Regions from separate parts of the Rothia sp. HMSC071F11 genome, predicted to be linked through region 1. Evidence: predicted binding sites of a transcription regulator. Region 1 holds the regulator's gene; the other holds the start of a gene.
What was found. The regulator HspR, encoded in region 1, represses chaperone genes until heat shock. The targets are predictions, from matches to a motif close to AAGTTGAGTCNNNNNGACTCAACTT.

Region 1 (8,220 bases):
AAATCGGCAGTAATAGCCAGTGGGAAGAGGAAAGCCCAAGCCCCACCAAGAACAGCGAGTACACTAATCCATACGTAGAACATTCTTAGCCATTTGGGTTTCTTGCGGTATCTCGCAATATGGAGAATCAAAAGTGCCAAGACTAGGATGCTGGTAACAAGACAGAGAATATTCTTTGCATTCTCAGGGCTCATTGAATTCAAACCTTCCTTCAACCTAGAGCAAATACTTACCTTCCATCATAGGGCTAGGGTGACCGCATCTGTCGGAATTACCGTTGCTAACCTCATATATTTCGCAGCGTAGAGATGAAATGCCTGTATCCAGGTAAGTTATCGCCCCAAATAACCCCTAATTTCCGCCTAGTTCTGCCCCAAAACCATCAGCACATCACCCCTTGTCACCTACTCCTAACCCTCATCCACTTCAAAAAGTTGAGTCTTTTTCACTCAAGTCTGTTGACATCCACCCAAACATATGTAAAACTTGAGTACATGAGGCTCAAGGGGTCACTCACCGGGCAGCATCCCAGCACATCTTCACCGTGCATGCGCTCGGTCTAAAACCCCTTACGCCCCGAAGATTTAACCAAGGAACCCGCCTCGCCAAGAAGCGGGGCATAACACTAAGGAGTACAAAACATGGCACGTGCAGTTGGTATTGACCTCGGCACCACTAACTCGGTCGTATCCACTCTTGAAGGTGGCGAACCGGAAGTTATCCCTAACGCTGAAGGTGCCCGCACCACCCCCTCCGTGGTCGCATTCTCCAAGGATGGCGACGTTCTGGTGGGCAGCGTAGCAAAGCGCCAGGCGGTCACTAACGTTGACCGCACCATCTCGTCCGTCAAGCGCCACATGGGCACCGACTGGACAACGGAAATTGACGGCAAGAAATACACCCCGCAGGAAATTTCCGCACGTATTCTGCAGAAGCTCAAGAACGATGCTGAAGCATACTTGAACGACAAGGTGACCGATGCGGTTATCACCGTTCCCGCATACTTCAACGACGCTGAGCGCCAGGCCACCAAGGAAGCCGGCGAAATCGCGGGTCTGAACGTTCTGCGTATTGTGAACGAGCCGACCGCAGCTGCACTGGCTTACGGTCTGGACAAGGGTAAAGAAGACGAACTGATTCTGGTCTTCGACCTTGGCGGCGGTACCTTCGACGTCTCCCTGCTTGAAGTTGGCAAGGATGAAGATGGCTTCTCCACCATTCAGGTGCGCGCAACCAGCGGCGACAACCGTCTGGGTGGTGACGACTGGGATCAGCGCATTGTGAATTGGCTGCTTGAGCAGGTCAAGTCCAAGACCGGCGCAGACCTCTCCAAAGACAAGATTGCTCTGCAGCGTCTGCAGGAGGCAGCTGAGCAGGCTAAGAAGGAGCTCTCCAGCGCATCCAGCACCAACATTTCGCTGCAGTACCTCTCGGTAACCCCTGAGGGCCCGATTCACCTGGACGAGAAGCTCTCTCGCGCAAAGTTCGAGGATCTCACCAGCGATCTGCTCGAACGCACCAAGAAGCCCTTCCAAGACGTTATTAAGGAAGCAGGCATCAAGGTTTCGGATATTTCCGAGGTTGTGCTCGTGGGTGGTTCCACCCGTATGCCCGCCGTGGCTAACCTGGTGAAGGAACTTACCGGCCGCGAACCCAACAAGGGTGTTAACCCCGATGAGGTTGTGGCAATGGGTGCAGCCCTGCAGGCAGGCGTGCTCAAGGGCGACCGTAAGGATGTTCTGCTGATCGACGTGACCCCGCTGTCCCTCGGTATCGAAACTAAGGGTGGCGTGATGACCAAGCTGATCGAGCGCAACACCGCTATTCCGACCAAGCGTTCTGAGACCTTCACGACCGCTGAAGACAACCAGCCTTCCGTGTCGATTCAGGTGTTCCAGGGTGAGCGCGAATTCACCCGCGACAACAAGAACCTGGGTACCTTCGAGCTGACCGGTATCGCCCCCGCACCGCGCGGCGTACCCCAGATTGAGGTCACCTTCGATATTGACGCCAACGGCATTGTGCACGTCTCCGCAAAGGACAAGGGCACCGGTGCTGAGCAGTCCATGACCATTACCGGCGGTACCTCCCTCTCGAAGGAAGACATTGACCGCATGGTCAAGGATGCTGAGGCTCACGCAGAGCAGGATAAGGCACGCCGCGAGGCAGCCGACACCCGCAACGCGGCAGAGTCCGTGGCATACTCCGTCGATAAGCTCTTGAAGGAGAACGGCGAGAAGCTGCCCGAAGACGTCAAGACTGAGGTTCAGGGCGATGTCGATGAGCTCAAGAAGGCCCTTGAAGGCGATGATGACGATGCCGTGAAGTCTGCTCTTGAGAAGCTGCAGGCATCCCAGACCAAGCTGGGCGAGGCTCTGTATGCTTCCGCGCAGGCAGAGGCTAACGCAGACTCCGCTTCTTCCTCCAAGGAAGATGACGAAGATGTGGTAGATGCCGAGGTTATCGACGAGGACGAAGACGAGAAGAAGTAATCATGGCTGAACACGAGAACACTGCGGGCGACCCGCTGGAGGAGGCATTCAACGCCCCCGCCGCCGAGGGGCACCCCCAGGCTGAGGAAACCCCTGTCGCAACCGATCAGGCTGCGGCGGGGGAAACCCCCGAGCCGAGCGAGGAAGCGCCCTCAGAGGATGCGAAACTCGCGGCAGAACGCCTGGACAGTCTGCTTCGCTTGCAGGCGGAGTTCACGAACTTCAAGAACCGTGCCGCCCGCGAGAAGGAACAGCTGCGGTCCTTCGTGACGAGCGATATTGTGAAGCTGCTTCTGCCGGTACTCGACGATATTGACGCCGCACGCAAGCACGGCGACCTGCAGGAAGGTCCCTTCGCTGCAATCGCCGCCAAACTTGAGGATTCTCTCAAGAAGGAAGGCGTGGAACGTTTCGGCGAGGTGGGCGAGCCCTTCGACCCGAATATTCACGAGGCGGTGCTCCAGCAGCCAACTGGCGAGGTAGAACCGGACCACATTGCGATGGTTCTGCGATACGGGTACCGCGTGAATGATCGCGTGGTGCGCACCGCCCAGGTTGCGGTGGCTGTCGCCGAGTAAACGCTCCGTAGAGCACACAACGGGCGGGTTCTTGAGGAATTGAGAACCCGCCCGTTTGCCGTATATTTCCGCGGTTTTCTGCGGGATTTCTCTTCCAAAATTGAGTCTAGTAGACTAAACTTTATATAGGATAAAAAACTAAGGTTGTGCCCACGGTAGGGCGTTACAAGAATCCCGTACGACGGGGAAGGAGAACTTAAATGGCAAGCGAAAACTGGCTGTCAGAAGACTTTTACAAAACGCTCGGCGTGAAAGAAGACGCCTCTGAATCTGATATTAAAAAGGCCTACCGCAAGCTCTCACGCAAATATCACCCGGACCTAAACCCCGGGAACGAGGCAGCGGAGAAGAAATTCAAGGAAGTCTCCGAAGCCTACGATGTGCTCTCGGATAAGAAACAGCGCGAAGAATACGACCAGATTCGTAAATACGGTGCCGCAGGGTTCGCCAATGGCGGTTTCGGAGGCGGCGCATCCGGGTTTGGCGGTGCCGGTGGTTTCGGTGGATTTAACGGCCAAAACGTGCACTTTACGACCAGTGGTGGTGCCGAAGGTATCAACATTGAGGACCTGCTCGGCGGACTCTTCGGTGGCGGCGCTGGCGGCGCGGGCGGTTCACGCCGTACCGCCGGGTTCACGAGTGCCGACTTTGGGGATGCCACCGGGTTCGGAGGCGCTCAAGGCTTCGGCGGTGGGCGCCAGCATACTCCGCAGGACAACAACCTTTCCACTAGCACGCGCATTACCCTGCCGCAGTCGTACACGGGCACCAAGGCGACCGTGTTCCTGCCGGACGGTACGAGTACTGAGGCGCGCATCCCGGCGGGTGTGAAGGACGGGCAGAAAGTGCGTGTGCGTGGTAAGGGACGCCCCGGCACCGGCGGCGATCTGATCGTGACCGTGCGTGTCTCGGATGACCCGCACTACAGCCGCGAAGGAAACAACCTGGTGCTGCGTGCCCCCGTGACCCTAGAGGAAGCCGTCAACGGCGGTGTGCTGGAAGTACCCGTACCCGGCGGTAAAACCGTCAAACTGCGGCTGACTCCCGGCAGCGTGGGTCGTAAACTGCGTGCGAAAGGACGCGGGTTCAAAACTAAGTCAGGCACCGGCGACCTGCTGGTGATCCCTGAGGTGCACCTGCCGCAGAACCTGAGCGATGAGGCGAAGGAAGCCTTCGAGAAATTCATTGCCCTGGCACCGCAGGAGAACCCCCGTGAGGACCTTTTGAAGAAAGTTAGGTAGCTTATGAGCACTCAAACTAAGCCATCGTCTGCCTACAGCGCCGACAGGCCGGTTTTTGTGATTTCGGTGGCGGCGGAGCTGGCGGGCATGCACCCACAGACGCTCCGCCAATACGACCGCCTGGGGCTGGTGCAGCCTTCGCGTGCGCCGGGAAAAGCCAGGCGCTATTCGCAGCGCGATGTGGATTTACTTCAGCGTATTCAGCAGCTCTCGCAGGAAGGCGTTTCGCTTGAGGGAATCCGCCGGATTATTGAACTTGAAGAGATGGTGGAGGAACACCAGGAGCACATCGCCCGCCTACAGGCCCAGCTTGAGGAGGCGCACGCCAAGTTAGGGCTGGCGGAACGAGTGTTCGCAGCCAGCACCCGCGGGGATGTGGTGAATATCCAGCGGGGTCAGCGCCCGGCGCCACGTAAACGCTCCTCAGCGGTGGTGCTATACCGGCAGAAATAGTTTTACCGTGGGTGGTTCTCAACCAACGACAACGTAACGTGACATGCTAGCTTAGCCATGTGCCTACTTCACCCTTTACGAGTGTTAGACGGGCGGCGCGCCTGACCTGACCACGGCGTAAGCCTTTTCGGGGCAACGATATCCTTTGCCTATATGCGAGTTGTCGGAGGTAACGCAGTGAAGCGAATACGCCTCCGACTGTTTGAGCAAGGGCAAAGTGGTATCGTTGCCCTTTCCCTAGCAGATAATTTATTTACGCCTGTACGTCAGGTCGTGGGCGCGGCGACCCGCCTCACGAGCCTTCCTCTCAAAGCTAGTCAGGATGCGCCCTTCCCAGCGCGGCGCCCACCCGCCGACGGGGTCGTCTTCGGTAGCGCCTTCACCGGCATGCAGATTCTCGAAATCGGGGTGCGCCTCCATAACATCGCGCATCACGTAGGCGTATTCTTCCCAGTCGGTGGCTAGGCGCCAGATTCCGCCGGGTTTGAGCACGCGCGCAACCTTGTCAGCAAAAGCGGGGGAGACCAGGCGGCGTTTGTGGTGGCGTGACTTGTGCCAAGGGTCGGGGAAGAAAACCCAGAGCTCATCAACCGAATTTTCTTCCAGCATGTTATCGAGCAGTTCGGGGGCGTTAGCCTGAGCGACGCGCACATTCTCAACCCCGGCCTGCCCCATCTTGAGCAGCAGATCCGCAATGCCGGGGGTATAGACCTCAACGGCAAGGAAGTTTGCTTCGGGCATTTCGGAGGCGCGGTGCACGATTGCTTCGCCCAGCCCGGAACCGATCTCGACCACCTGGTAGGCTTCACGCCCGTAGATTGTGACCGGGTCGAAGGTGGCTTCGGGGGCTACAGAGGTATCTGCCCGCAGCCGGGGTATGTCGAGCACATGGGTTTGGGAGTAGGTGTCCCACGCTTTTTGGCGGCGCGAGGTCAGGCGGTCGCCACGGCGCACGAAGGAGTAGGGCTGGCGGAAGAACTCGGGCGGTACCGTTTTCTTCTCGGGCGTCTGGGGCGCATCGGCGTTAGCTGATGCGGCGGTCTGTGCATTCTGCTCTTGAGATGACATACCTATCAGGATAACGTAGCGGCGCGCGGAGGGAGGCACTGTTAAAAATTTCGGGAGCAGTTTTTCATTTTAATGAAGAAACTGCCCCCGCTTTTGCTGTACGACCGCGAAGTCGCCGTGCAGGCTACTTCTTCTTGCCGGAGAACAGCAACGCCAGACCCGCGCCGAGAATCACGATGTTGTTGGCGAGCTGCTGCCCATCCTGGGTGGGGCGGAATGCGCTATCGTGCATGTCGGGGTTGCGGAAGTACATGGTCATGAGGTTGGCGCCAAAGGCCGTCAGACCCGCGCCCGCCAGACGGCTGGGGATGAAAGGAGTCAGCAGGGTGGCGCCGAGCGCGGTTTCCGAGTAGGAAATAAGTTTGCCGAAGGTTTTGGGATCGAGCTTGGCGACGGCGGGCACACCTGATGCCGCCATCTGCTGCAGATATGCGTAGGTACCTTCGTCGGCGCCGAGTTTCTTGATGCCTGCATCGAGTATAAGCGCGCCGGTAGTGAGACGCAGTGCAACATTTGATAGTTTACCCATGAGTGAGTGTCCTCCTGATGTTTTGTGATGAGATGAGTGATGCGGTGTTTCCGCACCGGGCATTGCAATTGTAGCGGCAAACCTCAGGAAAGTTTATTTAATCGTAAAGTTTTAACATAATTTTTGCGGTAAGCATTATTTTCAGCGTTTTAGCGGGGGAGAGCGCTGGCTGAGAGAAGCATCGTCGGCGTGTCGCCACCCCCAGATAGCATAGGCATAGCCAAGGTTCATGCGAGGTATGCATCTTTTGCGGGTAGAATTCTGTGTAGTCATGGCGTAACGATGCGATTTTCCGTGAGCTGCGCTTACGCGAAAAAGTCCGAACGTATCGCTATGCCCCGAGGGTTAGGGATTCCTGCTGAGGTTGTAGCCCGCAGGGCAGAGCACACACAGAAAAGAGGAATAGTGACACAGCGGCCTTCCAAGCATACAGTTACCGAGAATGAGAGTTCCACGGGTGAAGAGAGCCTGCAGCGTGGATTAAGTTACAGGCATATCCAGCTCATCGCTATCGGCGGTGCAATTGGTACGGGGTTATTTCTAGGATCGGCGAAGACTATTTCGCTGACGGGCCCTTCCATCGTATTTGTCTATGCGATTATTGGCATCATTATCTATTTTGTGCTGCGTGCGATGGGCGAGATTCTGCTGTCGAACCCTAAGTACAAGTCATTTACCGATTTCGTATCTGATATTTTGGGTACTCGCGCGGGCTTTTTCGTCGGCTGGTCGTACTGGTTCTTCTGGGTGACCACGGGTATTGCGGATGTGCTGGCGATTACGGATTACACGCATTACTGGTTCCCCGAGCTGCCCTCATTTATTCCTGCACTTATTGTGATCGGGGCGCTGTTGGCACTGAACCTGCCGTCGGTGAAAAACTTCGGTGAGATCGAGTTCTGGTTCGCCATGGTTAAGATCGTGTCGATTCTGGCGCTTATTGCCGTGGGTGCCGTGATGGTCGTGTTCGGGTTTACGAGCCCGGATGGAACGGTCGCCTCCATCACGCACCTGTGGGATCGTCCGGGGCCATCGGGCAACGGCGTGTTTATTCACGGTCTGACGGGTTTCTTAGGTTCGTTCCAGATTGCGCTGTTCGCGTTCGTGGGCGCTGAACTGGTGGGCACCGCCGTGGCAGAGACGAAGAGCCCCGAACGTACCCTGCCGCGCGCGATTAACGCTGTGCCGTTCCGCATGGTGCTGTTCTATGTGCTGCCGCTGTCGGCGATTCTTGCGGTGACCCCCTGGGATAAACTCGACCTTAATATGAGCCCTTTCGTGGGGATGTTCTCACTGGCAGGCGTGTCAATTGCCGCCTCGCTCATTAACTTTGTGGTGCTGACCTCGGCAACGTCTTCGGCGAACTCAGGTATTTTTTCGACTTCACGTATGGTGTATGGACTGGCAGAGGAGGGGAATGCGCCTTCCTTCCTGAAGAAGCTCTCAAAAAATGGCGTGCCCACGAACGCCCTGTACCTGACGACGGTTCTTCTGCTCTTTAGCCTGGTGATGCTGGCGTTTGGGCGTGAGCTTCTGGAAGCGTTTACTGTCGTGACTTCGGTGGCCTCAATTATGGGTATTTTCACGTGGTCGATGATTCTGGTGTCGTACCTGGTATACCGCAAGAAGTTCCCTAAACGGCATGAAGCCTCGCAGTATAAGATGCCGTTCGGTCGCACGATGAGCTGGGTTGGTTTAGTGTTCTTCGCTTTGATGATCTACGCCCTGAGTTTGCAGCCAGAAACCGGGTTGGCTCTGGCGCTCAGCCCTATCTGGTTTATCGGCATCGAGCTTGGGTACGAGATTATGGTGCGCCGTCATGCGCGTAAGCGCCTTCTTGCGGAGTCGGCGCGGGCGGA
Region 2 (21,933 bases), on a different contig from region 1:
CTGAGCCTGCGCCCACACCTACCCCAACGCCTGCGCCGAGCAAGCCTGTACGCCCGATTGCGCCCCCTCCGTCGAAGCCGCTGCCCACGCTGCCTCCATATGAGGAACAGCTGCCGGTTCTGCCGATCAAGCCCAAACCTTCACCGAAGCCTACCAAGCCCGCACCGGTTGAGACTCCTAAGCCGAGCCCGGCTCCTGTGGAAACCAAGAAACCCACGCCCGCGCCTTCGGAGTCTTATAAGCCAGCGCCTCCTTCATGGTGGTACTGGTACGATTACCCGGGTCAAGGCTACTACTCCCCCAGCCCCTGGTACGATCCCTGGTCGGGATACGGTGCATGGAACCGCTGGGATTACGGATACGGTTCTTGGGGCGGTTGGGGATACCACCGCGGACACCGTGGAAGCTGGCACAACACCCCGTGGATGCACCGTTCAGGGCATCCGTGGTGGGCATCGTACCCCTACGGCTGGGGTAACAGCTACCGCGGCTACGGCTACTATAACGTAGGCTACCGCTACTAAAAGCCCCTGACGGATAACACATAAAAAGGCTCTTGATATACATCAAGAGCCTTTTTAGTAAGAAGTGAAATAGAGAAAATATGTGCAATTTTAAGTCTACATAAAATTTTACTTTATGTGTGATGCATGTCTATGATATAGGACATCATACAAATCTCATCCATGCTCAACACACGGGGTTTTTATTTGAGTAATTGATGAGGGCAATAACCGCATCGCGCCTGTCTGCTCTGCACAATATGTAGCGGCTATGAGGCATGATGCGGTGTTGCGCTGCTATGAGGCATAGTAGCCTCACAACCTTGAATATCTGGAGAACCCCATGAGTAAACACAGCCTTTTGCGGGCAAATATCCCTTTGAGACGCACAGTATTCGCGATAGGTGCGAACCAGCTGTCAGACGCTATGTCTTATATAAGTGTTCCCCTAATCATGCTGTTCCTCACCGGCTCCCCCGAAAACGCGAGTCTTGCCCTCTTTGCTACAGGTGTAACACGCATACTGGCGAGCTTCCTGACTGGAGTTATTGTCGACAGATATAAGCCCACATACACTCTTACGCTTTCATGCATGGGGCAGTGCATCACCTGGATAGTCCTAACCCTGTGTGTTCTCGCAAACGTCGGTTCTGTTCCAATTCTGATAGGCATCCTGTGCGTGATGGCACTGGCATCATCGTTCGATTACCCCAGCGAGCAGGCTATTATCGCACGGGTGGTGCCTACCAAACAGCTCGGCTACGCCTCTGGATTAGGAGAAACACGAGAATCTGCCGCGAACCTAATTGGCAGCCCGTTAGCGGGTCTACTCGCCTCCACTTCTTTGATTCTGACCGCTTGCGTGCACGCGTTTGTCAATTTCACAGCTTTTCTGGCGGCACCTAGTTCATCTACTGTTGTGCATGCCGAGCGTAAGCACCGGCAGGCAGGCAGTGAAACTACGGTGTCCGATACTGTCATCGATACACAATCTACCGGATTTTTTGCCGACCTCGCCCAAGGGCTCATGTATGTTGTGAAGAACCGTGTTCTTGTAGCGATCGCATCTGTAGCCTGCTGCGCGAACTTTGCCGCAACAGGACTGCCACTCGTCTTCATCTATTATTACGCGGAACAGGGTATTGCGGCCTACAGTATCGGTATTTTTGCCTGTGTTTTTGGTGCCGGAGTGCTCTTAGGGTCCCTAACAGTCGGGTGGATGACGGAGCGTTTCGCCTTAGGAACATTGGGTGTGCTGGCGGTCGGGATGATGGTCATATGCTACATGACAGCGGCGTTCACCCACGACTATTTTTGGATAACCTGTGCGCTGATGCTTATTTCGGGAGTGCCGCTTCCTGCCTTCAATTCCAGTATCGTCGCGTATATCAATGCTTCGACTCCGGTAGACATGATAGGACGTGTACATTCGGCGCAGGGCATCCCGAATATGCTTCTAGCTCCTGTGGCGGCATTGCTTGCTGGCATCATGTATGTGCAGTGGGGGATTTCCAGAACGGTTCTCTTTTACGGATCGTTTATGGTTTTGGCTTTGATCCTGATGCTCTCACAAAGAAGTCTTCGCACACTGCCTAAACTTTCGGAAATGGCCCCGGCTTCTGACTAAGTAATCTATGTTCCCCCTCCCTATAAAAGGCTCATTATTTGAATAATGAGCCTTTTATAGGAAGAGACCTACGCCGCAGGATGTTCTACAAAGAATGCGTGGCAAGCTCGCGTGAGCGCTCGTTTTGCTCCGTAGTCTGCGGAGGCGGTGCTGGCAGGAAAACCCACCGACGCTGTACCGCGAAACTGAGGGGAATCAAGGTCAGCTCGGTCAGGATCTTCGCCACGATGAGCACGACCCCGAAAGCGGTGAGAACCTCCATCAGCGCAGCATTTGCAAGCAAAATCCCCACCGCTAAAATCGCATAGCGCCCCAGGGACACCGCCCGCGAGGGGCGATCGGCACCGTCGTTCATGAGAATACGGTTAATACTGAAATTCGTCAGCGCCGAGATAATGCGCGCCAGCACAATCGCCGGGAGCAGAGCAAAACCCACGCCTACGAGGGCAAAGAGGGCGAGCGCATCCACGATAAACCCGGTGCAGGAAGATACTAAGAATCCCAACAGCGGCGCGTAGATTCGTGCGGAATCGCGGATCGGGCGGAAATGACTGCTCGGGTTCCCCAGCTCATATACTTTCACGATGGGCAGCTCAATAAGCTCCACCCCGGCCCGGCTAGCACGAAGCAGCATTGAAAACTCGTATTCGTATTTATCGCCGCGCAGGCTGAGAGCCCAATCAATCATCTGTGTGGTAAACCCGCGAAGCCCCGTCTGGGTGTCGGCAATGCGAGTGCCCGTCGCCAGCGTGAAGAACCCGACGGTAAGCGCATTACCCAACCGGGAACGCAGAGGAACGGTGGGCTCAGTGAACTCGGCGCGAGTATCCGGCAGGGTGCGTACCCCCAGCACGAGGGCACGCGTACCGATGCTCGCCATTCGCTCGGTTTTAGCGCCCACGCGCAGAATATCGCGGGGTAAATGCTGCCCGTCAGCATCCGCCGTTACCACAATGTGATCGGGCCGATGCGTCCGTGCCCACGCCAGCCCGGTACGCAGGGCCGCGCCTTTTCCGCGGTTTGCAGGTTGGGTAATAATCGTGATGCCCCGAATCGCCAGCTCGGTAAAGATCGGCACGTAGGTGCTTCCTGAGCCGTCATCGACCACCAGGATTTCGGCGTGCGCATCCAATTCTGTAATCTGCTCCGCTAACTGCACGAGAGATTCATCCGGTTTATAGGCGGGTATCAGGACTATCATGATGCGCTCCCGGCGATGTACAGAATATCGCTGGTTCCGCGTTCTTTGGTGCCGCCCATCGGTTTATTGACTAGCTGGTTGTTGAAGACCATCACCGAGGATCCGCCGCCGTCTAGGTTATAGGCGCTCACGCACCCGAGTTCCTTGAACATATAGGCAAATTCGGGCATGGTAACTCCGCGCGAATACCCGTCGGAACGCCCATCGACCACGATAAATACGAGGTGGTTCTGCCCGAGCACGCCCACACCGGTACGCGGCTGGTTGCCTTGAATGGAGTGGTTGCCGAAGTTGGTATCGACCTCAACCTGATCAATGCCGCTGACAACCTCTGAGTCCCGCACGAGTGCCGGCCCGAAGGAAAGCGTATTCCAGACGCCTTCGTTGAGGAGCTGCTGCGCGTTCGTGCCGGTTTCGTCGTAGAGTTTGACGGAGCCGTCTTGGTAGAACGCGAGCCCTTCACGGGCGCCGGAATCGCGGTATGCCACACCGTTGCGAATGACGATGCCGGTGTCACGGAACCCGTAGTAGTCGCCGTTAATCGCCCAGATGCCGTTGTGCTGCGCGGCGATATTGGAGGGCGTATCGATAATGTTTTGCCCGAATTTGTTGTTGGCGAAGGCTCCGCGCAGCAGGGTCATGGCGTTGAGTTTGATCTCTGCGGTAAAGGAAACGACCGCGTTGTTGCCGCTTCCTTCGGTGGATTTGGTAATGGTGATAGAGCCTTCACTGGCGCTCAAGCCGTCAGAGGTGACCTTAACGTTGGTGAGTTCGCTGGGACTTGAGGCACCGTCAGATGATGAATTATTATTCTTTGCTTGTTGTGATTTTTCATAGGATACGGTGTCATCAATCTGCGTATGCTCGGCAAGATAACGATTATATGCCCAACCAGCACCAACACCTGCGACGGCAAGGGTGCCGAGGCCACCTCCTAAGAGAACGCGCCTAGTTACTTTCTTTTTCTTAGGTTTCTGGGATATTTCAGAAGTCTCTTCGACCTGTTCGACTGGCAGTGTTGCGGTAGTATTTCCGTTCTTCATGATTCTAGAATGCGTGGCATTTCTCGTTTTAAAACATGAAGAAGCTATGTTTTAGCTATGTATGAGTATTCATTTCCGGGGATCGCCTCACCATTCGCATATACTTCACACAGCTTGATGCATTAGACGCAAGACTGTCTTAGTCCGATTTCTATTTCGCGGGTTATCGTGCATCGGGCGACTTAAATAACCGCAAAATGCACAATAACTCGCAATAAGCCTGCCGCCTCTGCGTGATACGCGCTTACGCACCGGTGAGGTTATCGAGGTGCCGCTTTGTGACGGAGTCGAAAAGATCAAGGCTCTGTGCGGAGCGTGCTATCAGCTGCGCGCCCTGCACCGTGCAAAATAAGGACTCCGCCTCTGCCTGCGAGTGCTCGGGATCGTACCCGGCATGCTCAAAACGCTCGGCGAGCCAGCGAATATTCTTAGCCTGAAAGTCTGCGGTGTTGATCTCGGCAGGCTCACGGTTTTCAGCTTGGGCGCGCAGGGGCACGAACGTTGCGTTGATATGCGTTCCCCGTTTCACCGTCTTCTTTTCCTCTTCAGCATCATAAGCGGATGCGCTCTGCCCCAGGGATTCCAGCGCCAACATTGAGCAAAGGCAGAGTTTATAGCCCTGTTCCAGGTTCGCACGGTAGGGCCTCATATAGGCTTCGAGTTCTTCGCGGAGGCTGCGTGCCGCATCCACACCCTGGTGCAGCGTCTCAAAAAAGTCTGCGCTGTACTTTTCGAAGGCTGCACGCACGAGATCGGATTTCACAGGGAAATAGTAGTGAATGCTGGGTTTTTTGATGTTCATTTTGCGCGCTATATCTGCGTAGCTAAAAGCGTTGACACCGTTCCTTTGGATATAGTCGGTTGCTATGCGCACAATATCATCTTTAGTTCCCATCATTCTCTCCTTATGTGATCGTTAAAATCCCCTCGACCGTTGGAGCGGGGGCTGCGATGCGAATTCGCCTTGTCATCACTGCGGTAACTGAGGACAATTCCCGCGAGTGCGATTTCATTGGCGGGAATATCCAGGTGGGCACGGACCTTATTCGGGTATTGTACATTTTCGTAGGTGACACTATCGTATCCATACCGCAGGATGCCCGCCAGCATCAGCAGATGCGCAAACAAGCCAACATGAAAACCCGTAGGCCGCTCAAGCACGCCCGCAGAGTATATAAAAAACCGGCCCAAGCCACCTTGCAGGGTGCTTAAGCCGGTTCACGTATGAGCGTAACGCTAGGGCTCTACCGCTACACCTCATCATCATATTTGGCATATTTCTCCGCGTATGCCGAGTAATCATCCTCATCATCATAGCGACGAGAAGATGATTCGGAGGATTTAGTGTTCTTAGCGTTGAGCTCGCGCTCAAGTGCACTGTAGTCGGTCTCGGGGCTGAAATACTTCATCTCCCGAGCCTGCCGTGTTGCCTTAGCCTTCTGACGGCCGCGCCCCATGGCGTGACCCCCTCTTTCCTCATGTCCGCAGCCACCACACCCAAGGCGCGCATAACCCACGGATCGCTCTCTAGTCTTTCCTATGTTCTAGGGTACCTTGTTTTACCCCTCAATGTCTTGTTGATTGACAGATTCATGCTCAGAAAATCTATCGAATCTTCAGTTTCTTCGCCCAAAACCCGGCGAATTATGCATAAGGTTTGGGCTCCACCTCGCGCATTATACGCTGATGTGGAGCCCAAACCTTTGTAGGAGCCTTCTATAAGAGCCGCGCGTAGCAACCCATCTCTACAAGCCCGAGACTCAAAGATTTTATCCCCAAGTCCCTGGGAACAACCCGCACTAGCTGGCTGTAAAGCTACCTAGCTCGGTCGCACCGGATGCCAACGACGCTGCGTTGGAGTCCACAGCCGATGTTGTAGTGTACACCGTGTAACTCTGACCCTTGACGATCGATGAGCTAGAGACGAGAACCAACTGCACATTCGACTTGGTGACTTTATAGTTAGCCACCACCTTACCAGATGAATCCGCTACTTGAACCGTGGATCCTTGCTCAAATCCGGAACTATTGGTCAGTTTCAGGTAGCCGCTCGTCGAGTTGGTGGAGGGAGCCTCGAACATATCTGCCGTGCTGCCGCTGAGAACCGTGGCACCGTTGAGGAGCAAGTCGCCGTTGGTATCCAGCGCAGCGTTACCGCCTTGGCTGGGACCGTTCACTATCAGCGTTCCTCCAGAAAGAGTTGTGACACCGTTCGAATCAATGCCATCGCCCTCAGCATTGACGGTAACATGACCGCCGCTCACGTTGATTGCGGCATCGACAACCTCAAAGGTTCCGCCGCCACCACCGGGCATACCACCCTGCGGGGGCTGGCCCATCCCCTGCTGGCCGGTACCTGTAGTTCCGTTCTGAGACGTGCCGTCCTGGGCGTTACCACCGGGCATTGCCGGAGGCTGTCCCATGTTCTGGTTGCCTTGGTTCTGGGTGTTGTTCTGCTGCTGACCGGTACCTGTGGTTCCATTCTGCGACGTGCCGTCCTGCGAGGTTCCAGACATCGCAGGAGGCTGAGGCTGTCCCATCCCCTGCTGTTGTTGATTGGAGGTTCCGTTCTGCTGCCCACCCGGCAGGCTGCCCTGCTGCTGATTGGCAGTATCAGAGGTGTTCTCGGATGAATCCGTGCTCTCAGAATTGCTTGTCTTCAGCGAGGCATTCATGCCGTCATCCGCACTCGTGACGTTTACATCGCCGCCAGAGACGTTGATGTACTGTGCTTCAATGCCTTCATCGGACTGTTCAACCGTCAGGGAGCCCCCGGAAATTTCGACGACCCGAGAGGCTTTGAAACCGTCATCGCCCGCATTCACAGTCACGGTACCGTTGCTCAGGCGGGTCCAGCCCTGCCCCTCGTCGGTGTCGTTAGTGGATTTGATACCGTCCTGCTGCGCGGTCACGTTAATAGTGCCGCCTAGGATATCCACATAATCCTTGCCCTTGATGCCGGTGTTCGCCGCATTGACCTCAAGAGTGCCGCTGGCAATCACAAGGCCGTCACTCGTGTGAATGCCGTCTTCGTGGTTGCCGTTCACCTTCAGGGTGCCTTCACCCGCGATCGTCAGGTCGGCTTTGGAATAGACCACGGCATCCGGATCATCTTCCCCCGTTGCGGTGTAGTCTGCACCGTCGCTTATCGTATTGGTGGTGCCGGATGCGCTGTAAAGAATAACCTCGTCAGCGTTTACCACGTTCAGCGCGGCACCGCTGGAGTTCGTGATGTTTGCGTTATCGAGAACGAGCCGAACCGCGTCGCTGTCAGCGGTTTCGACCTTGATCTGCCCCTGGTATTCGCCGGAGAGTTTGTACGTGCCAGCCTTCGTGATGGTCAAGGTGCCGTCTTCAACGGTAACGCCGTCCGTTGCGGTGGGGTTTGACAGGTCAATCGCGGTTTCAGAGGAAGTGTCCCAGCTGAGATCCTGTTCCGAATAGTGAGTATCGACGTCGAGTTTTTCGCCGCTTTTCACGTTGGTCGAGAATGACGAGCTGCTGGCGGCAGTGTCGGTGGCGGTTGCCGAGGATGTTGTCGCAGTCGTACCGACTGAGCTGTCCGCAGCCGTCGTGCCAGAGGCGAGGGCGTTGCTCGTAGTTGAGCATCCGGTGAGTGCAAGCGCTGCGAGCAAAGTTACCGAAGTTGCCGAAGTCAGTATTTTTTTATTCATGGGGAAAGAATCACTTTCTATCTACACTGTTTGAGCAGTTTGTGAGTATTTTCAGGGTTTACATCCGAATTCTACGGGGTAACGGGTACCTGCCGCATCAAATTCGCGGGTTCCTGCAGGCTCCTGATGTATGTGTTGTGTGATAGAAGTTGGATTTTCTGATGCATATTTGTGGCGTGCACCGCCACCCGCGCCGGAGTTTTGTGTGATGGTTTTATCCTGCGCAGGCTAAAGGTTGGAATAGGATTCTCTCCTCTCGTTATGTTTTACAGATCGGGGGTTGATGCCGTGAAAGTTCCACGTTCAACGGCACCAGGTGCAAGGGTGGTGGTCTTCGGATCCACCAGCGTGGGTGCTAGGTAAAGAGTGTATTCTTGACCCTTCACGATAGAGGGATTCGAGAAAAATACTTGTTTAACACCCGGAGTAATCACCCGGTAGTTTGCAACGACTTGTCCGGCAGAATCTACTGCCTGAACAGACTGCCCTTGTGGGAAAGTATCGTTATCTGCAATTCGCAGATACCCATTCGTGGAGTCGTCGATCGGGCGCTTGAAAAGCTCTACACCACCGCCGCCAAATGAGATCCTGGCGTCGTTACTTACAGTAATGTCACCATTTGGATCAATAGGATCATTGGCATCGTCCTGAGGGCCGTTGATTAGCAACTCACCTCCTGTATAGAACTCGTGTCCGTTAGAGTCCATGCCGTCAGCACCCACGTTGAGGGTTACATTTCCACCGGTCATGTTGATCACGGTATCAATAACCTCTGTGGTATCGCGGGCACCACCCAAGGGTACGGGGCTGGCATCCGGCTGGTCGCTGTCTTCCTTCTGATCTTCATACTCTTGATCGTTAGGCAGCTGGTCCTTGAGCGAGGCATTCACGCCGTCGTTATTGCTGTTGATGAGCGTATTGCCGCCATGAATATTGACGTATTGCCCTTCAAGCCCTTCTTCAGACCCTTCGATGGTGAGCTTCCCATCCAGAATCTCAAGGGTGCGCAGCGCCTTGATGCCGTCGTCGCCAGCGCGGAGAACAGTGTCACCGCCAGCCACGCGCGCCCATCCAAGACCTTGTTTTTCGGTGTTGGTGGCTTTAATCGCGTCCTTTGCGGCTTCAATACGCAGGGTCCCACCCTGAATATCCACGTAGTCCTTGCCTTTAAGTCCAGTCTTCGAGGAATTAATGTTAAGGGCACCGCCGGCAACAACCAGTCCTTTGGTGGTGTGCACCGTCTCGTCAAATTTGCCAGCGATATTCAGCGTTCCATCGCCCGCAAGGGTTAGGTTAGCGGTTGAATAGATCGTAGAATCTGCCTCTTTTTTGCCCTGAACTGCGTATTCTGGGCCGTCGCTGAGGTTATTGGTGCTGCCCCGAGACGTGTAGATGACGGCTTCGTCGGCAGAGGTAATGTTGATAGCAGATCCGGTCTCATTCGTGATATTAACGCCGTCAAGAATGAGTTGAACTTTATCTGTCTTAGGGGCTTGAACCTTCACTTGCCCCGTATAGTCGCCAGACATACGGTAGGTTCCCCCCTTCGTAATCGTAATCGTGCCGTTTTGTTCGCTGACCCCATCGGTTGCGGTGGGATCTGCCAGATTGAGCGGAAGAACAGCATCCTGGTTCCAGGTCACGTCTTCTTGCGTAAAGTGAGTTTGCGCATTAATCTTTTCACCATTTTTGGTGTTCGAGGTGTATACGCCAGATTTAAGTTCCTTCCCCTGTTCCTGTGCGGTCACAGTGGCTTTGGAGTTATCAGGGTTCCCGCTAATCGCGCATCCGGCAAGTGCCAGCGATGCTGCAAAGGCGCATGTAAGAACAGATGTAAACCGGTTTTTGAACATCTCGAACGGGGTTCCTTATCTGTAGGGATTAAGTATCTCGGTAAAGATTGCCTCAACCATCCTACGCGAGAGGGTGGGGTTTCCAGAATGCCCTAACACGGTGAGCCTCTGGAAAACCCCACCCTATTCTTGTGCCGCGTTCTCAGACGTTACCCGCTCAGGTCTAGATCTAAGCGGCAGGTTCAAGCTGCATCCAACGTTGAATCGTGCGCTTCCACTTGTTCGCCGGTAGCTGAGGATTCAGTGCAGCCATACCCGTAGCGAACTTAGAGATTTTGACGGGTCGGATACCCGCACGCCACAGATACTTATCAGCGACTGAAGGTGCGCTGCCGGATTTCGTTTCGATAATCACCGTACCGGGTGCAGTATATTCGGTACCGACCTGATACTTGGTTGGTCCTTCACCGCCGTCTGCGGTGTACATGAGCGCGTTTTCTGAAAGCGGAGTCCAGGTGAGCGAAGTATCAATCGTGAGGCGAGAATCCACCGGATTCTGCTCGGACTGGGGCAAATATACAGTCGTACGACGGTACCCGGTGCGGATAACCGGCTCCAGGTCATCGACAGACGCATCCGTCAGCTGCTCAAGCGCGGTAGCTACATATTCCTTGCCTTCTGCAGTGAGCATGTCACGGTTTTCGATAGAGTACGGAATACGTTCCTTGACCGTGAATTCACGAGCCCCTTCAGTCTTGACTTCCAAGAAGCTCAGGTCAGAATCCAGATAGCTGCGAGTACGTACCTTGAACCGGTTACGGCTGCCGATGGCGGAAGCCTTATAGCTCACCAGGTCAGGAGTGTCGAAGTATACAGAGTCATAGGCGAATTCACGCTGACCGTCGATTTCTAGGACGGCCGCCTCGTCGGCGGGAAGTTCAGCTAGGATAGATGCCGCATAATCTGCGTCCACAATGTATTTGCGGTCCACACGGGTCTGCATAGCGGCCTTTTCGTTGAGTTCATCGAGGCTGATGCTCTGCCAATAGGTTGGCACGATAGACATGGTACTTTCCTCTCGGTGCCCGCTTCGGTGAGAAGACGGAGTATTATCTACCGCAGGGGTGTGCGTAGATTCCAAAGTCTGTGCGGCGCCACCCTGAAACGGGGTGTACGGCTGAGGTGCTTGGGGACTCATGGTAGGTCCTTTCAACATGTGAGTTTTTAGGTGTAGGTTTAGGGGATATCCGCGAGATAAAGCCTAGGAAGCGTAGTATTCGTAGTTCGCGTTAAGGTGTTCTTGGAGTTGGGGAAGCTCTTTATAGGTGATAGTCACCTGTGTAGTGTCGTTGAGCAGGTCAAGCTCCAGGATCTTAGCGGAGACGACCTCGTACCCGAGACGTGATTCCAGATAGGCTTTCAAGGTTCCTTCGTCGCTGATAGCGCGATCCACCGTGACGGTTTGGGTGCGTGGCTGGTTTTTCGCTTCAAAGATCGGTGAATCCAGTAGTGCGATAATTCCGACCAGTACCACCATGAGGATGAAGGCGATATATGGCGGGTCAAGCCGCACGCCGGAGATCAAACCGAGGGCGAGAGATACGAAGTAGTACCCGACCTCGCGCTGGCTTAGGGAGGTAGACCGCAGGCGGATAATGGAAAGAACGCCGAAGAGTCCTAGACCCATAGCGCCCGCAGTGCTTCCGGCATGTGCCAGGGCGACCGTTACGGTGAAGACACCGGCGTTGATAACCGCGTATGAAATCATGAGTTCACGGGTCTTATGACGAATCATGTACAGGGTGCAGAGTGTGCCAATTGCTACTAGGTCTGCCAGTCCCATCATCAAGATATCCATTGGACTCTCCGTTCCGTTTTGTGTGCCGTTGTGTTCTTGTATTTCTAGGTTCGCGCCCGTTCCTGTGTTCTTCCTGTGTCTGTCTTAACTTGTAGTTATGTATTTCGTGCATATCTAAAAGTTCCCCGCGATTGCAGGGAATAAAGGATGAAGAACGAGACTCAGTACTACAAAAATGTGGTGGTATGCTCATAAAAATTCAGAATTTGCATATACGGAGCGTTAGCGCCTATCTAGAGGTCTTAAGGATGCGCAACAGGCACATTCTGACTTAGATAATGTCTCCTATGCAAATCCTGATTGGTACGCTTTTCGAGCGTTATTACTGCCGTGAGGGGTCTTGCTGCAGAGGGCGGTATCGGCAGCTTTTTCGTGGAAACTATCTTCCTAGATTTTGAGGTTTTAACAGCAAAATCCCCCGCTCCTCTAATCATGAGGAACGGGGGATTCTTGTAGCCTCCGGCAGCTTCTAGAGCCGTCCCGAGGACTTGATCATCTAATCTTTAGGCACGCTTGCGCTTACGCAGAGCAGCTACGGTTGCACCGCCCACGCCCAGAGCAACCATACCCAGACCTGCTACGGTCAGAGCACCGTTTGCACCGGTGTTAGCCAGCTTGCCATTGCTGTTCGAGGAAGCGTTATTAGAGCCGTTATTGTTGTTATCCGAAACGTAACCTGCACCGCCGTTACCGTTGGATGCGCTACCCTGCTCGCCATTGCCGCCGTTGCTTTCGCAAGCTACGCCGTCATGATCGCTGTCGAGCTTCTCAGAGTATGCAGCGTCGCCGCGCTTAATGTCCTTGAAACCTGCTTTGTTAGCCTCTTCGCAGGTTGCAAACTGGTGGGTTTCAGAACCGTTGGTCACCTGAGCGGTCTCGGTTGCGGTAGCAGATGCGGTGCTTGTAGCCTCAGCAGTGGTGGATGCACTCGGAGTTGAAGCAGGAGTGGTTGCTTCAGGAGTCGATGATGGAGTCACAGTCGGCGTAGATGTGGGAGTGCTGCCGCCACCTACGGCACCCATACCGCCCTGGCCACCTTCGCCGGGAAGGGAACCACTCTTCTCAGAAGCTACGACCTTGACCTTTACAGTCTCGCTGCGCCGCACATCGCCAGCCTTTTTGCCGGTCAGAACGGTAATTTCAACATAGTCACGTTCTGCATAGGCAGCATTCCACTTGATGTTGCCGGAGACATTGCCCTGCGCGTCTGCATCATAGGTACCCACGATGGAACCTTCATGGTCCTTAAGTACCAGAGTGGAACCAGCAGAACCATCTTCGGTTGTATAGCCGGAACCTTGGAAGGTCAACTCCTGACCTTCTTTCCATTCATTGGGGAAAGAAATCTTAGCTTCATCGCTGTGGGAGTGTTCCGAATTTCCCGGAACAGAAGTAGATACAGAATTACCGGGAAGGGAATTAGTGGCAAATGCTGCCGGAATGGTAGTAAAACCGCCTACCAATCCACAGCTCAGAGCTGCAACGGCACCGAAAGTAGCAATTTTTTTAGTTCTCATGCTTTATATATTACTCTCTCAAAACCCTGCCTTCGCCTCTATAACGCGGTTTGAGCGGATTTTTTAAAGAGAAATTATTAACACAGGTATTTTTGATAGATGTACTATTCCCATAAACTTTAAATATCATCTTGAGGTTTTAACTTTAATGTTATTGCAGGCACCTTAAGTTCTTTCAAAAAAAGACCCTTAATAGTGAAAATCGGTATTTCCAACGCCTTTTTTCTTTTGAGCAGCCTGCGGATTAGCAGATTAGATATCGAGGCGATCCAGCATTTCTTCCAGTGCCTCCCCCACGCCCGTGCGCCACAAATAGGTGACGCGCGCATCCGCACGCCCGGGGCCACCATTCATAACCGCCACGGGTTTATTCGCGCGCAGGGCATCAAGCACAATCTTGTAGCTGCTCATAACCGCGACTGAGGAACCCGCCACCAGCACACCCGAAGAATCCGCGAGCATCTGCTGCTGGCGAGCCTTCCGGTCGGCGGGCACGGATTCACCAAAATAGACAACATCCGGTTTGAGTTTCGTCGATCCGCAAACCGTACACCCCACCATCTGGAAGCTGCGAATATAGTCGTTATCGAGCTCAACGTCGCCGTCAGGATTGACCTGCAGTTCAGTACTTTCGAGGCGTTCCAGATACCCCGGATTTGCCGCATCCAGGCGGATATCCAGGCTCTCACGCGACTCACGCATTCCGCAGTCCAGGCACAGAATTGAGGATAAATCGCCGTGCAGTGCCAGCACGTTCTTGCTTCCGGCACTCACGTGCAGACCATCAACATTTTGGGTAATCAGGCCGTTCACCGCACCCGCATGCTCAAGTTCGGCGAGCGCATAGTGGGCTCGATTCGGGGATGCGCGGCGCATGCGCCTCCACCCTACGTAAGATCGAGCCCAGTAGCGTTGTCGGGCGGCATCGTCGTAACGGAATTCTTGGTAGGTCATGGGCCGGTGGTCTAAGAGTGACCCGGAGGGTCCACGATAGTCGGGAATGCCGGATTCGGTGCTAACCCCTGCGCCAGTAAGCGCCAAAACGCCGCCGGTGCGGAGCATTTTTTCGATGCCCTCGGCGGCGTATAGAGGGTCGTGTGGGGTGACTGTTTCGGTGACGACTCGTTCAATGGAGCGAATGGCGGCGCGATGCGCGGAGGCGATGAGTGTGCTTTTCTCGCCCGCGTCTGCGAAGTTCTGCGTATCGGTCCATTTTTCCATGTGTCTAGTGTATGTCGGGGATGTTTCTCTCCCCCAGTTAGGGACGGGCAACCTACTTCCCTGTTCGGGTTCCCTTGATCACAAACTCCTATATACAAGACTAGTATTACTGATAGTATTATTAGCAACAGCAATAGTGAAAGGAAGCATCATGGCAACCCCAACTATCGACGCTATGATCCTAGGGGCTCTGCACGAGCACCCGATGAGCGCCTACGAAATGAACAAAATGATGGACCAGCGCGGAGTGCGCGGTTGGGCGCGCATCAGCTCACCCTCCGTATACCGTAACCTGGTGCAGCTCTACAAGCAGGGATATGTGGAGAGCACCACCGTCAAAGACAGCGCTATGCCTGAGCGCACGGTCTACTTCATTACTCTCGAAGGCAAGGAGCGTCTTCATGAGCTTCTCTACGATATTGCCTCCAGCCCAGCGCGCGTAGACTTCAACTTCGTCTCCGTCATCGCGAATATCCGCATGGTGGATGAGAAGATGGGGCACGAACTATTGCAGTCTATTGCCGATACCTACAGCGAATGGGCAGATCGGCTGGAACAGGCCGCCGCATCCATTGACGACCAGATAGAAGCGAAGGCAACCCTAGAGTTGTGCTCCGACACCTACCGACTTATTGCGGACTGGGCACGCAAATTCGAGAAGGATTTCTATCAGAACCGCAAGAAGTAAGAGCTGATTCCACGCGTTAAAGACTGAGTTCTGGGAGCATAAACTATGCTCCCGCCTCGGGCAAAGATAAAAACACGGCTCGGAACGAAACCTTATAAGTTATGTTTCATCTATAGGTATGACTGGGTTTCCTCGGAGTAACTAACCCTCCTTGAAAGTGCCTGTGGGGCAAGCAGTAGCATGAGTTTTATGTCAAACACTATGAAAACAATTGCTATGCTACGTTCCCTACCAATTTCTGACCCAGAAGCACTCATTGAGACTGAAATGCCCATCCCTGTTCCCGGGCCCCAGGATCTCCTGGTTCGAGTGAAAGCTGTCTCTATCAACCCCGTGGATGTCAAGGTACGCGCAGGTGCAGGAGTTCAGCAAGATCCTAAAATTCTTGGTTGGGATGCGGCAGGTATCGTCGAGTCTGTAGGAGAAAATGTGTCTGGTTTTGTCCCTGGCGATGAGGTTTATTACGCTGGTGATCTCACACGCCCAGGTTCAAACGCAGAATATCAGACGGTAGATTACCGTATTGTCGCTAAGAAACCTGCATCGCTGGGGTTCACGGAAGCGGCTGCCATTCCACTTACCGCAATCACTGCGTGGGAAACGCTCTTTGATCATATGGGTCTCACCAAAGATACTTCGGGTAACCTTTTGGTGATTGGAGGGGCAGGCGGAGTCGGTTCTATGGTGATCCAGTTTGCAAAAGCACGAACTTCTCTTCGCGTAATTGCATCAGCCTCACGCCGAGAATCCGCTGAATGGTGCAAGAAGCTGGGAGCGGATGATATTGTGGATCACAGTAAAGATTTGGGGCAGCAAGTTCAGGATCTTGGCGGTGCCGACTACGTTTTCTCTGCTTACACTGAACATCGTGAAGAGGATATTGCCTCTGCCATGAATCCGCAGAGTCAATTAGTTTTTATTGACGATCCTCAGACTTTTAACATTGGCGCTTTTAAACCTAAGTCGATCTCTGTGACGCCAGAATTTATGTTCACTCGTTCCATGTTTGCAACAGAGGATATGGCGTATCAGTCTGATCTGCTGAGGCAGGTAGCTGACATGATTGACTCGGGACAGGTTACGGGCACTCTCACCGAGACTTTAACAGGACTTAGTGTTGAGTCTTTCCGTGAGGGGCATCAGAAAGTTGAAAGCTCCCATATGATCGGAAAACTCGTCATCTCTTATTCTTAAACTCCCGTCAATGTGAGGAGGGGCTATCGTGCAGACGATAACCCCTCCTCATGTATATTCTGCCGCTATGTCGTTGTATCGTACACGTCTTGTGCGTCAAGTACTTCTTGTTTATGAGCCTCAGACCATTGGCGAAGAACCCGTAAAGGCTCAATCAAGGTTTCGCCCAAAGAGGTAAGTTTATATTCCACAGTGACAGGTACGGTAGGAAAGATAGTCCTGCTTACCAAACCGTCACGTTCTAGTGTTCGGAGGTTCTGGGTCAGAACTTTCTGCGTTATGCCGGTGATGCTACGCCTCAACTCTGAAAAACGTTGAGGTCCCTGCTGCAGACGCCCGATAATAAGTGCCGTCCATTTATCCGCGATCCTATCGAGAATATGTCGGCACGGACAGTTCTTGTTGTAAACGTCAGCGTTATTCTCACAAGTATCCATGAGGGAACTATAGCATTTTGAAATATCTAGAAGCTTATGCAAACAGGCGTCTCGGTCCTTAGCTCTGCAAGCACGAGCTCCTCCGGGAGTGGAAAGTTGCAGCGGGAGCGTAATTTACGCTCCCGCTGCAGCTTAGCATTCTATTTCGCGCTGTGAAGAGTTAGTCGTCACGCTTGGAGGTCACTGACAGACCGTCCATTGCAACATCCGGGTTCACATCCACCTCTACGGTGTCGCCATCGTGGATAGCGCCCGAGAGGATACCCTTCGCCAGACGATCGCCGATCTCGCGCTGTACCAGGCGGCGCAGCGGGCGGGCACCGAAGGCCGGATCGTACCCTGCCAAGCCCAGCCACTCCAGGGCGGCGGGGGTAACATCCAGGGTCAGGCGGCGGTCGGTCAGACGCTTGCCCATGCCCTGAATCTGCAGATTCACAATCTGTCCCAGATGCTCGGAAGAGAGCGGCTCGAACATGATGATGTCATCCAGACGGTTCAGGAACTCGGGGCGGAACGCCTGGTGAACCACCTGCATCGCCTTCTCTGTGCGCTCCTCAAACGGCATCTCCTGATCGACCAAGTACTGCGAGCCCAGGTTCGAGGTCAGAATCAGAATCACGTTGCGGAAGTCCACGGTGCGGCCCTGACCATCGGTCAGACGACCGTCATCAAGCACCTGCAGCAGAATATCGAAGACCTCGGGGTGGGCCTTCTCAACCTCGTCCAGCAGCACCACGGAGTAGGGGCGACGGCGCACAGCCTCGGTCAGCTGACCACCCTCTTCGTGACCCACGTATCCGGGAGGCGCACCCACCAAGCGGGAAACGCTGTGCTTCTCGCCGTACTCACTCATGTCGATGCGCACCAGGGCGTGCTCGTCATCAAACTGGAACTCCGCCAGAGCCTTCGCAAGCTCGGTCTTACCCACACCGGTCGGCCCCAGGAACAGGAAGGAACCAATCGGGCGGTTCGGGTCGGAAATTCCGGCGCGGGCGCGGCGAACCGCATCCGCCACAGCAACCACGGCAGCTTCCTGACCGATCAGGCGTTCACCGATGCGCTTCTCCATCTCCAGCAGCTTCTCGGATTCACCCTGAAGCATGCGCCCGGCGGGAATGCCCGTCCAGGAAGAGATAACCTCGGCAATGTCGTCAGCCGTGACCTCTTCAGAGACCATAGCCTCGCCATGAGCCTCAGTTTCGGCGCGCTGAGCTTCCTCCAGTTCCTTCTCCTTGGCGGGAATTTCGCCGTAGAGCAGGCGGGATGCATCCGCAAGGTTGCCCTCGCGCTGTGCCACCTCGGCACGCGAACGCAGCTCGTCGATTTCGCTCTTGAGATCGCCCACGCGGTTCAGACCGGCCTTTTCGGCTTCCCAGCGAACGTTGAGCGCATCCAGCTGTTCTTTCTTATCAGCCATGTCTTTACGCAACGCCGCCAAGCGTTCCTTCGACGCTGGGTCGGTCTCGTTCTTGAGGGCCAGTTCTTCCATAGTCAGACGGTCTACGGCGCGGCGCAGCTGGTCAATTTCCTCGGGAGCCGAGTCGATCTCCATGCGCAGGCGCGATGCGGCCTCATCCACCAGGTCGATCGCCTTATCGGGCAACTGACGTGAGGGAATGTACCTATTTGAAAGTGCTGCGGCGGCGACCAGGGCGGCATCCGAGATTTGCACCTTATGGTGCGCCTCGTAGCGTTCCTTGAGCCCACGCAGAATACCGATAGTGTCATCAACACTAGGCTCACCCACGTACACCTGCTGGAAACGGCGCTCCAGGGCGGGGTCTTTCTCAATGTTCTCGCGGAACTCGTCGAGCGTGGTAGCGCCAATCATGCGCAGCTCACCGCGTGCCAGCATGGGCTTGAGCATATTGCCCGCATCCATGGAACCTTCGGATGCGCCCGCACCAACCACGGTGTGCATCTCGTCGATAAAGGTGACGATCTGACCTTCGGATTTCTTGATTTCTTCGAGCACGGCCTTGAGGCGCTCCTCGAATTCTCCGCGGTATTTAGCACCCGCAACCATGGATCCAAGGTCAAGGCTGATCAGGGTTTTACCGCGCAGGGATTCGGGGACGTCGCCGGAGACCATGCGCTGCGCCAGCCCTTCGACCACGGCGGTTTTGCCGACGCCGGGTTCACCAATAAGCACGGGGTTGTTCTTGGTACGCCGGGAAAGCACCTGCACCACGCGGCGAATTTCGGAGTCTCGGCCGATCACGGGGTCGAGTTTACCTTCGCGGGCGAGCGCTGTCAGGTCGGTTCCATACTTTTCAAGGGCCTGGAAGGTGCCTTCGGGGTCCGGGGTATCCACGGTGCGGTCTCCTCGTACTTGGGGAATGGTCTCTTCAATGACTTTGGCAGTTGCGCCCAGGTTTTCAAGTGCGCGAGCGGTATCGCTATCGCCGCTTGCGATGCCCAGCAGCAGCATTTCGGTAGAGATATAGGTGTCACCGAATTTCTGGGCGTGGGTCTGCGCACTCTGAATAGCGGCGAGGGCGCTGCGGCTGAAGTTTGCGTTCTGCACGGATGCTCCAGATGCCTTCGGCAGCTTCTTAATCTCTGCGGATGCGGCTTCCGAGATGGCGTCGATATCGAGCCCTGCGGCCTTGAGAACCGCTACGGCAACGCCTTCTCGCTGATCCATCAGTGCTTTGAGGATGTGCGCAGGTTCGATGCTGGGGTTACCCGCTGTCTGCGCGTTCATATTAGCGGCGGAGAGCGCTTCTTGGCTCTTGGTTGTGAATTTTGCGTCCATAAATCTTATCCTTTCGCGTCTTGTGCGGGGCGCATCCTGCGCCTTCTTTTTATAGCTAACTTGAGTCTACTACACTCAATATTTGGATGCAAGGGGCTACCACCGGTTTTTGGAACCAAAATTCAGTGATAAAAAGGCTCTTTATGTAAATAAAGCGGCAAAAAATACGCTTTATTCGTATAAAGAGCCTTTTTAGGGCGCGGGATGAGAGGATCAGACTAGGTCTCAGTCCAAGAAGTCATACGGGCTTTGTTGTCGCGCCTGCTCCTCCAAAACCTCGTCGGTAACACCCTGCTGTATGCGCGCCGAGCGCCTATTGGCATTGAAAGCGATCACGGCGGCGGTAATAGCCATGGCAAAGGTCAAAATTCCGAAGGTATTCCCGAATCCTGCACCGTAGCCCACGTAATCGGCACCCGCGAGCGCACCAATTCCCGACACCGGTACCCCGGCACGGTAGTCGGGAATGAACATCCCAAAGAGAAAAGCGAGCGCCCAGCAGGTCCACACGGACAATACGAATCCCCAGGATGCACCAACCCGCGCGTACTCGCCGCTGGTAACGCGACGATGAGCATCACGAAGCATCCACCGCGCGCCCAGACACAGAATTACGGCGAGTGCTGGGCCAAATGAGATAGCAAAAATGGGCACGAGATCACCAGCGGCACCAAAGAGGGCACGGCCGACGGTAATCCAAGCAGCAGAGACGAATGCCATGGGGTATGCAGCGTAGAGGGTTGCAACCTGTATAAGGGCAGGTGTGCGTGCAGCTAATGAGTTTACACGCGGGTGCGATCCGGAGTGCTCTGATTTTTCGTTCACTGTGCCATCTTAAACGGTTTGTGCCCCGGACTGGTACAGCACTCACCATGTCAGCGGGCTTTCCGCGGTAAATCCCACATAAACCTAAACTTTAACCAAAAACTTTATTGTTATACTGAGCACATTGGGGGCTTGCGGGTACTCATGCCTCCTAGCGGTAAATAATAGGAGCCTACATGAAAATACTGGTTTTAGGAGCAAGCGGTCGCACCGGAAGCATTTTCACCCGCAAAGCGCTAGAGGAGGGGCACATGGTTACCGCCTATGTGCGTAACCCCGATAAGACGGTGGAGCTTTTGGGGGAACACCAGAACCTCATGATTGTCCCCGGTGCCCTGAACGATTCTGAGCGGATCGCCACAATTTCTTCCGGACAGGATGTAATGGTTAGCATCCTGGGGCAGAAAGCTACGGTACGAGAGTTTCTATCCACCACGTTCATGCAGAAGCGCCTGCCGCTCATTATGGATTCGGTAGTGGGTGCGGGTGTGAAGCACTGCGTTATTATGAGCGCCTACGGAGTGGGCGATACGCTGCGGAGCGCATCTTTTTTCATGCGTGTAGGGTGCAAGATCATGATGCGCAGCATTTTTACGGATCGCGCAAAGGCCGACGCGATGGTTGCTAAGTATCAGCCGTATATTTCGCGGGTGCATCCGGGTCTGCTGACAGATAAGCCTGGCAAGGGTGGGGTCAAGGTGTTTGATGTGGCGAGTGTTGCGCGAGTTCCGGGTATTCCAATGATTGCTCGTGAAGATGTTGCTGATGCTCTGCTCAGTATTGCGGGAAACCCACTGAACGCGGGGACAGATTTTTTGGTGACGATTGATGACGTTGTCCTACGGGCTACCTAGAAATGCCCGGTAGGCTTAAACTATGACGAATAATTCTTCTTTTCCCGCCGCGATTCTTTTCGACCATGACGGCACGCTTGTGGATACCGAGCCGGTGTGGGCTGCCGCGAAGGTTGCTCTTGCGGCCGAGTTCGGCGGCACCTGGACCGAGCAGGATACCCTGGATTGTCTGGGGCTTTCTATGAAATTTACGCTTGACCGCCTGCGCGAACGCGGGGTTGATCTGCCGGATGAGCAGATTAATGAGCGCCTAGTTGCCAAGGTTCGTGAGGCATTGGCGCATCAGCAGGTGGAGTTTCTGCCCGGTATTGAGCGTTTCCTGACCCAAGTGCGTGATGCCCAGATTCCAGCGGCAATTGTTACGAATGCGACCACGTCGATCGCTCAGCGTACAGCCGATGCCGCCCCGGAAGGAACGTTCTCGGTCATTATTGGCAACGATGAGACGACGCATCCAAAGCCTGATCCGCAACCATACCTTTTGGCGGCGCAGCGTTTGGGGGTTGAGCCTAGCCGGTGTGTGGCGGTTGAGGATTCGCCCTCCGGGGTGCGCAGCGCAACGGCGGCGGGCATGAAAGTAATTGTAGTGCCGGGTGAGCTTGAGGTTCCCGCCGAGCTGGGGAATGCCCGCATGTTACATACCGAGTTAACGTTGGATGCGGTGCGCGCCTTAGGCGAATAGCCGCCCGATTTTCGCGTTCCTCACCGTATTCACGACGATGGTTCACTGATTGCACAGG

Region 2: the regulator HspR is predicted to act here: its motif matches at 19,572-19,596, upstream of clpB (ATP-dependent chaperone ClpB).

What each region holds. Positions count from the first base shown of each region.
Region 1 covers NZ_KV795730.1:340,334-348,553, reverse strand. Annotated here, with positions in the region: partial or broken gene HMPREF2554_RS02505 (pentapeptide repeat-containing protein) at 1-194, opposite strand, end outside; gene dnaK (molecular chaperone DnaK) at 642-2,492, shown strand; gene HMPREF2554_RS02495 (nucleotide exchange factor GrpE) at 2,495-3,070, shown strand; gene HMPREF2554_RS02490 (DnaJ C-terminal domain-containing protein) at 3,271-4,311, shown strand; gene HMPREF2554_RS02485 (heat shock protein transcriptional repressor HspR) at 4,315-4,764, shown strand; gene trmB (tRNA (guanosine(46)-N7)-methyltransferase TrmB) at 5,014-5,832, opposite strand; gene HMPREF2554_RS02475 (hypothetical protein) at 5,957-6,361, opposite strand; gene HMPREF2554_RS02470 (amino acid permease) at 6,695-8,220, shown strand, end outside.
Region 2 covers NZ_KV795760.1:85,242-107,174, forward strand. Annotated here, with positions in the region: gene HMPREF2554_RS07950 (S8 family peptidase) at 1-524, shown strand, start outside; gene HMPREF2554_RS07955 (MFS transporter) at 847-2,130, shown strand; gene HMPREF2554_RS07960 (bifunctional glycosyltransferase family 2/GtrA family protein) at 2,216-3,331, opposite strand; gene HMPREF2554_RS07965 (phosphodiester glycosidase family protein) at 3,328-4,374, opposite strand; gene HMPREF2554_RS07970 (TetR/AcrR family transcriptional regulator) at 4,619-5,269, opposite strand; gene HMPREF2554_RS11580 (hypothetical protein) at 5,326-5,586, shown strand; gene HMPREF2554_RS07980 (DUF3073 domain-containing protein) at 5,625-5,831, opposite strand; gene HMPREF2554_RS07985 (carbohydrate-binding domain-containing protein) at 6,174-8,048, opposite strand; gene HMPREF2554_RS07990 (carbohydrate-binding domain-containing protein) at 8,315-9,901, opposite strand; gene HMPREF2554_RS07995 (polyphosphate polymerase domain-containing protein) at 10,071-10,907, opposite strand; gene HMPREF2554_RS08000 (DUF4956 domain-containing protein) at 11,103-11,699, opposite strand; gene HMPREF2554_RS08005 (excalibur calcium-binding domain-containing protein) at 12,203-13,216, opposite strand; gene HMPREF2554_RS08010 (Sir2 family NAD-dependent protein deacetylase) at 13,469-14,437, opposite strand; gene HMPREF2554_RS08015 (PadR family transcriptional regulator) at 14,589-15,125, shown strand; gene HMPREF2554_RS08020 (zinc-binding alcohol dehydrogenase family protein) at 15,306-16,319, shown strand; gene HMPREF2554_RS08025 (winged helix-turn-helix transcriptional regulator) at 16,385-16,756, opposite strand; gene clpB (ATP-dependent chaperone ClpB) at 16,917-19,514, opposite strand; gene HMPREF2554_RS08035 (hypothetical protein) at 19,740-20,339, opposite strand; gene HMPREF2554_RS08040 (NAD(P)-dependent oxidoreductase) at 20,516-21,193, shown strand; gene HMPREF2554_RS08045 (HAD family hydrolase) at 21,216-21,875, shown strand.